DNA from 2 places in the Streptomyces sp. NBC_00005 genome. Region 2 is predicted to be linked to the other one. Evidence: riboswitches for the same ligand, from Rfam matches in the RefSeq annotation. Region 2 holds a riboswitch; the other holds the start of a gene.
The links. Region 2 has a riboswitch for glycine ahead of gcvT (glycine cleavage system aminomethyltransferase GcvT). Riboswitches for the same ligand answer to the same signal wherever they lie in the genome.
Positions count from the first base shown of each region.

Region 1: linked by a shared signal. The riboswitch ahead of gcvP (aminomethyl-transferring glycine dehydrogenase) and the one ahead of gcvT (glycine cleavage system aminomethyltransferase GcvT) in region 2 are both predicted to bind glycine.

Region 1 is NZ_CP108316.1:9,018,971-9,022,370, reverse strand. It holds gene gcvP (aminomethyl-transferring glycine dehydrogenase) at 1-1,615, opposite strand, end outside; glycine riboswitch at 1,793-1,888, opposite strand; gene OG303_RS41160 (PRC-barrel domain-containing protein) at 2,002-2,379, shown strand; gene OG303_RS41155 (DNA polymerase IV) at 2,599-3,400, opposite strand, start outside.
Region 2 is NZ_CP108316.1:3,728,881-3,732,280, reverse strand. It holds gene gcvH (glycine cleavage system protein GcvH) at 1-153, opposite strand, end outside; gene gcvT (glycine cleavage system aminomethyltransferase GcvT) at 274-1,407, opposite strand; glycine riboswitch at 1,575-1,680, opposite strand; gene OG303_RS17035 (AAA family ATPase) at 1,853-2,527, shown strand; gene OG303_RS17030 (enhanced serine sensitivity protein SseB) at 2,668-3,400, shown strand, end outside.

The sequences.
Region 1 (3,400 bases), 5.3 Mb from region 2:
GCGCGAACGGGTGCAGCTGCCCGAACTCCGGCCAGGTGACCGGCTCCATCTCCGTGGTCGCGTTGAGCTTCATGGTGCAGGAGCCGAGCGGGATCATGCCGCGGTCGAGCGCGTAGTCGCGGTCGGCCAGCCTGCGCAGGTAGCGCAGCAGCGCGGTCTCGGAGCGGTACTGGTGGAAGACGGGGTGGGCGAGGTAGGCGTCGCTGCGCAGCAGTGCCTGCGGGATCGCCTCCTCGGCGGCCGCGTCCAGCGCCTCGATGTCGCTCTCGACCCCGAACGCGGTCCATACGGCGCCCAGTTGGGCCCGCGCGGTGGTCTCGTCGCAGGCGATCGACACGTGGTCGGCATCGACGAGGTGGAGGTTGACGCCGTTCTCACGCGCGGCGGTGACGACCTCTGCGGCGCGGCCCGGCACACGCACGGTGAGTGTGTCGAAGTACGACCCGTGCACGACCTCGACGCCGCCGGCCCTGAGCCCCGCGGCGAGGATCGTGGCGTACCGGTGGGTGCGCTGCGCGATGCCCTTCAGCCCGTCCGGCCCGTGGTAGACGGCGTACATCCCCGCCATGACGGCGAGCAGCACCTGCGCGGTGCAGATGTTGCTGGTGGCCTTCTCCCGCCGGATGTGCTGCTCGCGGGTCTGCAACGCGAGCCGGTAGGCCTTGTGCCCGTCGGCGTCCACGGACACCCCCACGAGCCGCCCGGGCAGGCTGCGCGCGAACTTCTCGTGCACCGCCATGTAGCCGGCGTGCGGCCCACCGAAGCCCATCGGCACACCGAAGCGCTGCGTCGTACCGACGGCGATGTCCGCGCCGAGCTCACCGGGCGACTTCAGCAGCGTCAACGCGAGCAGGTCGGCAGCGACGGTCACGAGCGCGCCGAGCTCGTGCGCCTGGTCGATCAGCGCCTTGATGTCGCGTACGACACCGGAGGCGCCGGGGTACTGGACGAGCACGCCGTTGATCTCGCGCCCGGCGAGGTCGGCCGGAATGCCGCCGCCGAGGTCGGCGACCACGACCTCCACCCCCGTCGGCTCGGCACGGGTCTCGATCACGGCGATGGTCTGCGGCAGGACGTCCGCGTCGACCAGGAACAGGCCCTTCTTGTTCTTGCCCATGCGCCGGGAGAGGGCCATGGCCTCGGCAGCCGCCGTGCCCTCGTCGAGCAGCGAGGCACCGGAGGTGGGCAGCCCGGTGAGGTCGGCGACCATCGTCTGGAAGTTCAGCAGCGCCTCGAGCCGCCCCTGCGAGATCTCCGGCTGATACGGCGTGTAGGCCGTGTACCAGGCCGGGTTCTCCATCACGTTCCGCAGGATGACCGGCGGGGTGAAGGTGCCGTAGTACCCGAGCCCGATCATGGAGTCGAGCACCTGGTTGCGGTCGGCCAGCGAACGCAGCTCGGCCAGCACCTCGGCCTCGGTGCGCGCACCCGGCAGCTCGAGCGCGTCGGCGTTCTTGATCACGTCCGGGACCGCGGCGGTGGTGAGCTCGTCCAGCGAGCCGTATCCGGCCTGCGCGAGCATCTTGGCCCGGGCCTCGAGGTCAGGGCCGATATGGCGCTGCTCGAAGGGAATCCCCTTCTCGAGCTCGGAGAGCGGAATGCGATGGGCGGTCATTGCGGAGGCCTCCTGGTCTGACACGACCTTCGAGGGGCACCATGGCGCGGGTACCCGGACGGCCTCCCCCTCTGTCATCACAACCTGAGAGCTTCACCGGATCACCCGAGGGTGTCCGGCTTTCACCGTCGGTGAGAGCGGAAGTCGTGGGACACCCGCTCTGCTTTCCAGAGTGACCTCGTCCGCGCGGTACGTGAGCCTGAGAGATTCCGGGGAGGATTTGCTCCTTCGGCGCCTCCGATGGTGTCCGGAGGACTCTCCCGCACGGGGTCAGCAGCCGATGTCAGCCTACCAGCGAGCGCGACACCCGCTCTTTCGAGTGGCCGCCTTCGCCGATGTGCTCTTTTGTAGTGCTTACGGATGAGTTGCGACCAAGTGGAGGGCCCGTGCAGACCGACATCGATCCGCGCAACCTGATCGGCCGCAAGGCGTTCGACCGCAACGGCACCAAGCTCGGCACGATCGACGAGGTCTACCTCGACGACGCCACCGGCGTGCCGGAGTGGGCGGCCATACGAACCGGCCTGTTCTCCCGGGACGCCTTCGTCCCCCTGGAGCCGAGCGAACTGGTCGAGGGCACCCTCCACGTCCCCTTCGAACGCTCCCTCATCAAGGACGCCCCCGACTTCGGCGTCGGCCGCCACCTCTCCCCCGAGCAGGAGCTCCAGCTCTACCACCACTACGGCCTCGACATCGCCACTCCCCCCTCCGTCCCGGACCGCGACTTCGGCAGACTCGCAGGCACGGAGGACGCAGAGGCCTGACCCACCCCACCCATCCTGCGGGGCCGCCGGTTCCAGCCCGCGCAGCCCGCGGACAGTCGCGCCGCCGGGGCCCAACGCCCTCCGACCCGGCCTGCGCGGCCGCGGGCAGCTATCCGCGCAGTCTGCGGGGCAGCCGTGCTGCCGGGCGCCATCCGTCCCAAAGAAGAGCGGCACCCCGCTCATGCCGAGCCGCGCGGCCCACCCCAGCACCAGCCCCGGTCAGCCACGAATCCCGTCCACCGAAGCCCCAGGTCTCGCCACCAACGGCAACGGATCCGCCGGCTCCAGCTCAGGATCGTCGGTCCGAAAAGTCCGCACCCGCCCCGGCTCGGAGACCGGCGTCTCGAACCGCACAGTCACCCGCCCGAGCCCGCTCCCTTGCACCCACCCGTGCCCGAACTGGGCATGCCGCACATCGTGCCCCGAGGGCCACCGCCGCTCGACGGGCGCCTGCTGCTCCTCGACGACCTCCTCGTCGCCCTCCTCCGCCGCATGCTCCGCTTCCTCCCCCGCGGCCTGCGCGAACAGATCCTCCTGCGTGTAGTCGGCGAGCCCGCTCACCCCCACCCCCAACAGCCGCACACCCCCCGTCGTGTCCACGGATTCCAGCAGCCGGGCGGCAGCCTCCCGCACCACCGCCGGATCGTCCGTGGGCCCACGCAGCGTCTCGGAACGGGTCAGCGTCGAGAAGTCGTACCGCCGCACCTTCAGCACGATGGTCCGCCCCGAAAGCCCCGCGCCGCGCAGCCGCCGCACGCACCGCTCGGCCAGCCGCTGCACCTCGAGGCCCACCCGGATCCGGTCGTGGATGTCCACGTCGTAGGTGTCCTCGACCGACACCGACTTGGTCTCCCGCTCCGCAACCACGGGCCGGTCGTCGTGCGCCAGCGCCATGGCGTGCAACGCGTGCCCGTGGGCCTTGCCCAGCAGCCGGACGAGCTCGTCCTCGCCCGCCTCGGCGATCTCGTCGACCGTGGTGATTCCGGCCCGCCGCAGATGGTCCCCCGTCGCAGGCCCCACC
Region 2 (3,400 bases):
CACGGCGGAGCCCACCTCGGGAAGCTGGGCGTAGACGACATCGCCGAGCGCGTTCGCCGCGAACTCGGTGATGCCGACCGTCGAGACGCCGTCCTCGGCGCCCGACAGCCACTCGTGCTCCTTGCTGTAGCGCAGCTGCTGCGGATTGCTCATGGCCTGAATTCTCCTGTACGCGAGGGAGTGCTGACGAAGGGGGGACTGCTGACAGTGCGTGTGAGCAGGGAAGATGTGTGCGGGGTCACGTCCGCGGATGCGGTCGCCCGCGCCCAGTGTCTACTTCTGGCGCTTGTAGAAGGGCAGCGCCACGACCTCGTACGGTTCGTGGCTGCCCCGGATGTCCACGCCCACTCCGGGCGTGCCCGGTGCCGCGTGCTCCGCGTCGACGTACGCCATCGCGATCGGCTTGCCGAGCGTGGGGGAGGGGGCACCGGAGGTGACCTCGCCGATCACCTCGCCGCCGGCGACGACCGCGTACCCGGCGCGCGGGACCCGGCGGCCCTCGGCGACCAGGCCGACCAGGACGCGCGGCGGGTTCTCCTGCGCACGGGCGGCGGCGTCCCGCAGGGCGGCACGCCCCACGAAGTCGCCCTCCTTCTCGAACTTCACCACCCGCCCGAGCCCGGCGTCGAAGGGCGTGAGCGAGGTCGACAGCTCATGCCCGTACAGCGGCATGCCGGCCTCCAGGCGCAGGGTGTCCCGGCAGGACAGCCCGCAGGGGATCAGCCCCACCGGCGCGCCGGCCTCGGTCAGCGCCTGCCACAGCTTCTCCGCGTCACCGGGGGCGACGAACAGCTCGAAGCCGTCCTCGCCGGTGTAGCCGGTGCGGGCGATGAGGGCCGGGACGCCGGCGACGGTGCCGGGCAGGCCGGCGTAGTACTTCAGGCCGTCGAGGTCGGCGTCGGTGAGGGACTTGAGGATGCCGGGTGACTCGGGGCCCTGCACGGCGATCAGCGCGTAGTCGTCGCGGTCGTCGCGCACCTCGGCGTCGAAGCCGGCGGCACGCTCGACGAGCGCGTCCAGTACGACCTGGGCGTTGGAGGCGTTGGCGACGACCAGGTACGTGGAAGAAGCGGCCTGCGTCTCGCCGAGCCGGTAGACGATCAGGTCGTCGAGGATGCCGCCGTCGGCCCGGCAGATCATGGTGTAGCGGGCGCGGCCGACGCCGACGGAGGCGATGTTGCCGACCAGGGCGTGGTTCAGGAGCCGGTCGGCCTCGGGGCCGGTGACGGTGATCTCGCCCATGTGCGAGAGGTCGAAGAGGCCGGCGCGGGTGCGTACGGCGAGGTGCTCGTCGCGTTCCGAGCCGTAGCGCAGGGGCATGTCCCAGCCTGCGAAGTCGGTCATCGTCGCGCCGAGCGAGCGATGCAGGGCATCGAGCGCGGTGTGACGGGGTGCGGTGCTGCTCATCGGACGGTCGTCTCCCAAGGCATGACACGGGCGAGGTCGTTCCTCCCCATCTGTCATCGGAACCTGAGAGGTTCGCCATGACCACGGCTGTGGATGACCACAAGTGTGGGCTCTGGCTTGCACCTTGGGTGGGGCCACTGACGCAGTGGCCCGCTTTTCAGATGTGCCTCGCCCGCGCGGTAACGGGGCCTGAGAGATTCAAGGGAGGGACTTGCTCCTTCGGCGCCCCAGTGATGTGTGACATTTCACTGAGGACTCTCCCGCGCGGATTCGAACGGCCGGTATGCAGTTGGCGGGCACATCATTGCACGCCTCGTCGGCGGGTGGCAGGCCGCATCTGTAACCGGCTTGTGGCAAGGCGATCACGAAAACACGAGACACCGCGCATTACCTTCTCTTTACACTCGAAGGGCATGGGATCCGTACCCGGCCCCAGGGGAGGACGATCACGGTGAACAGGACCACGGCGTACGCCACGAGCTCGGCCGTCGCGCTGCCCGAGCAGCACTCGGCCCCGGCCCAGGAGGCGTGCGGCGTCCGGCCGGCACCCGTGGTCCGCGACCTTCGCGACCGCTCGGGCCACAGCCCGCACGCCCTGCTCTTCGGCCCGCGCGACCTCGTCGTGATCACCGGCCTGCCCGGCAGCGGCAAGTCGACGCTGATGGAGCGCGCGGTGCGGGGCATCCGCATCGACTCCCAGGACGCCCGCGACCGTTGGGACGCCCGCGCGCCCCGCTTCCTGCCGTACGCGGTCTACCGCCCCCTCGTCCGCCTCGCCCACTACGCCGGACTGCGCCGCGCCCTGCGCAGCGGCGCAGGTGTCGTCGTGCACGACTGCGGTACGCAGGCCTGGGTGCGCGGCTGGCTGGCCCGCGAGGCGCGGCGCCGCGGCGGCACCCTGCACCTGCTGCTGCTCGACGTCCCGCCCGGCACGGCCCTGGACGGCCAGCGCGAGCGCGGCCGCGGCGTCTCGCGCTACGCGTTCCTGCGCCACCGCTCGGCGGCGGCCCGTCTGATCCGCTCGGTGGAGCAGGGCGACCTGCCCGAGGGCTGCGGCTCGGCGGTGCTGCTGGACCGGGACGCGGCGGACGTGCTGCGCAGGATCGGCTTCACGGGCTGAGATCCGCGGGCTGAGATCCACGGGCCGAGGTTCACGGACCGGGATTCACGAGCCGGGATTCGCGGGCCGACCCCTTTGTCCGTCCCACCCGCTAGCCTTTCCAGCCACAGCAGTGGTTCTCAGCAGGCGGTCGGACACAGATGGACTTCCCAGCGGATCTCCCCGCGGACTTTCCCATGCAGGCGCACCCCCATCCGCACGGCGGATGGCCCGGCAACGAGTTGGAGGAGGTGCTCTCCGCCTCCCTCGGCATGCCCTCGGCGGGCGGCCGGATCATCGAGGTGCTCGGCCGCAGCTTCGTGTGGGTGCCGCTGCCGAGCGGCGGCGGCCCGCACAGCGGCCCCCTCGACCTGCCCACGCTGGAGATCGAGGGCCAGGCATACGTCCCGGTCTTCAGCTCCGAGGAGCAGTTCCGCCAAGTCGTCGGCTCCCACATGTCGTTCACGATCGCCCCGGCCGTCGAGTTCGCCCGCGGTCTGCCCCCGCAGGTCGGGCTCGCCGTGAACCCGGACGGTGTGGTCGGCGTCCCGCTCCCGCCGGCCGCCGTCGCCGAACTGTGCCGGGTGGGCCGCACCCCGCTGGACGGCCCGGCCGCCGGCGCCCGCGTCAAGCTCTTCGAACCGGACTGGCAGGACGAGCCGATCGACTTCCTGGCCGCCGCGTCCGCGGAGTTCGCGGAGACGGGCGTGATCGTCACGGCCCGCCGCTGCCTCGCGGCCGTCGAGACGGCGGACCCGGTGTTGTTCGTGGGGGTCGAACTCTCCCAGCTGGAGGGCGACTTGAGGGCACTTCCGCTGGGAGCCCTGGAGCGGGCGGTGACCAGGGCCCCGACCCCGTGGCCGGTCAACCTGGTCCTCCTGGACGTGACGGACG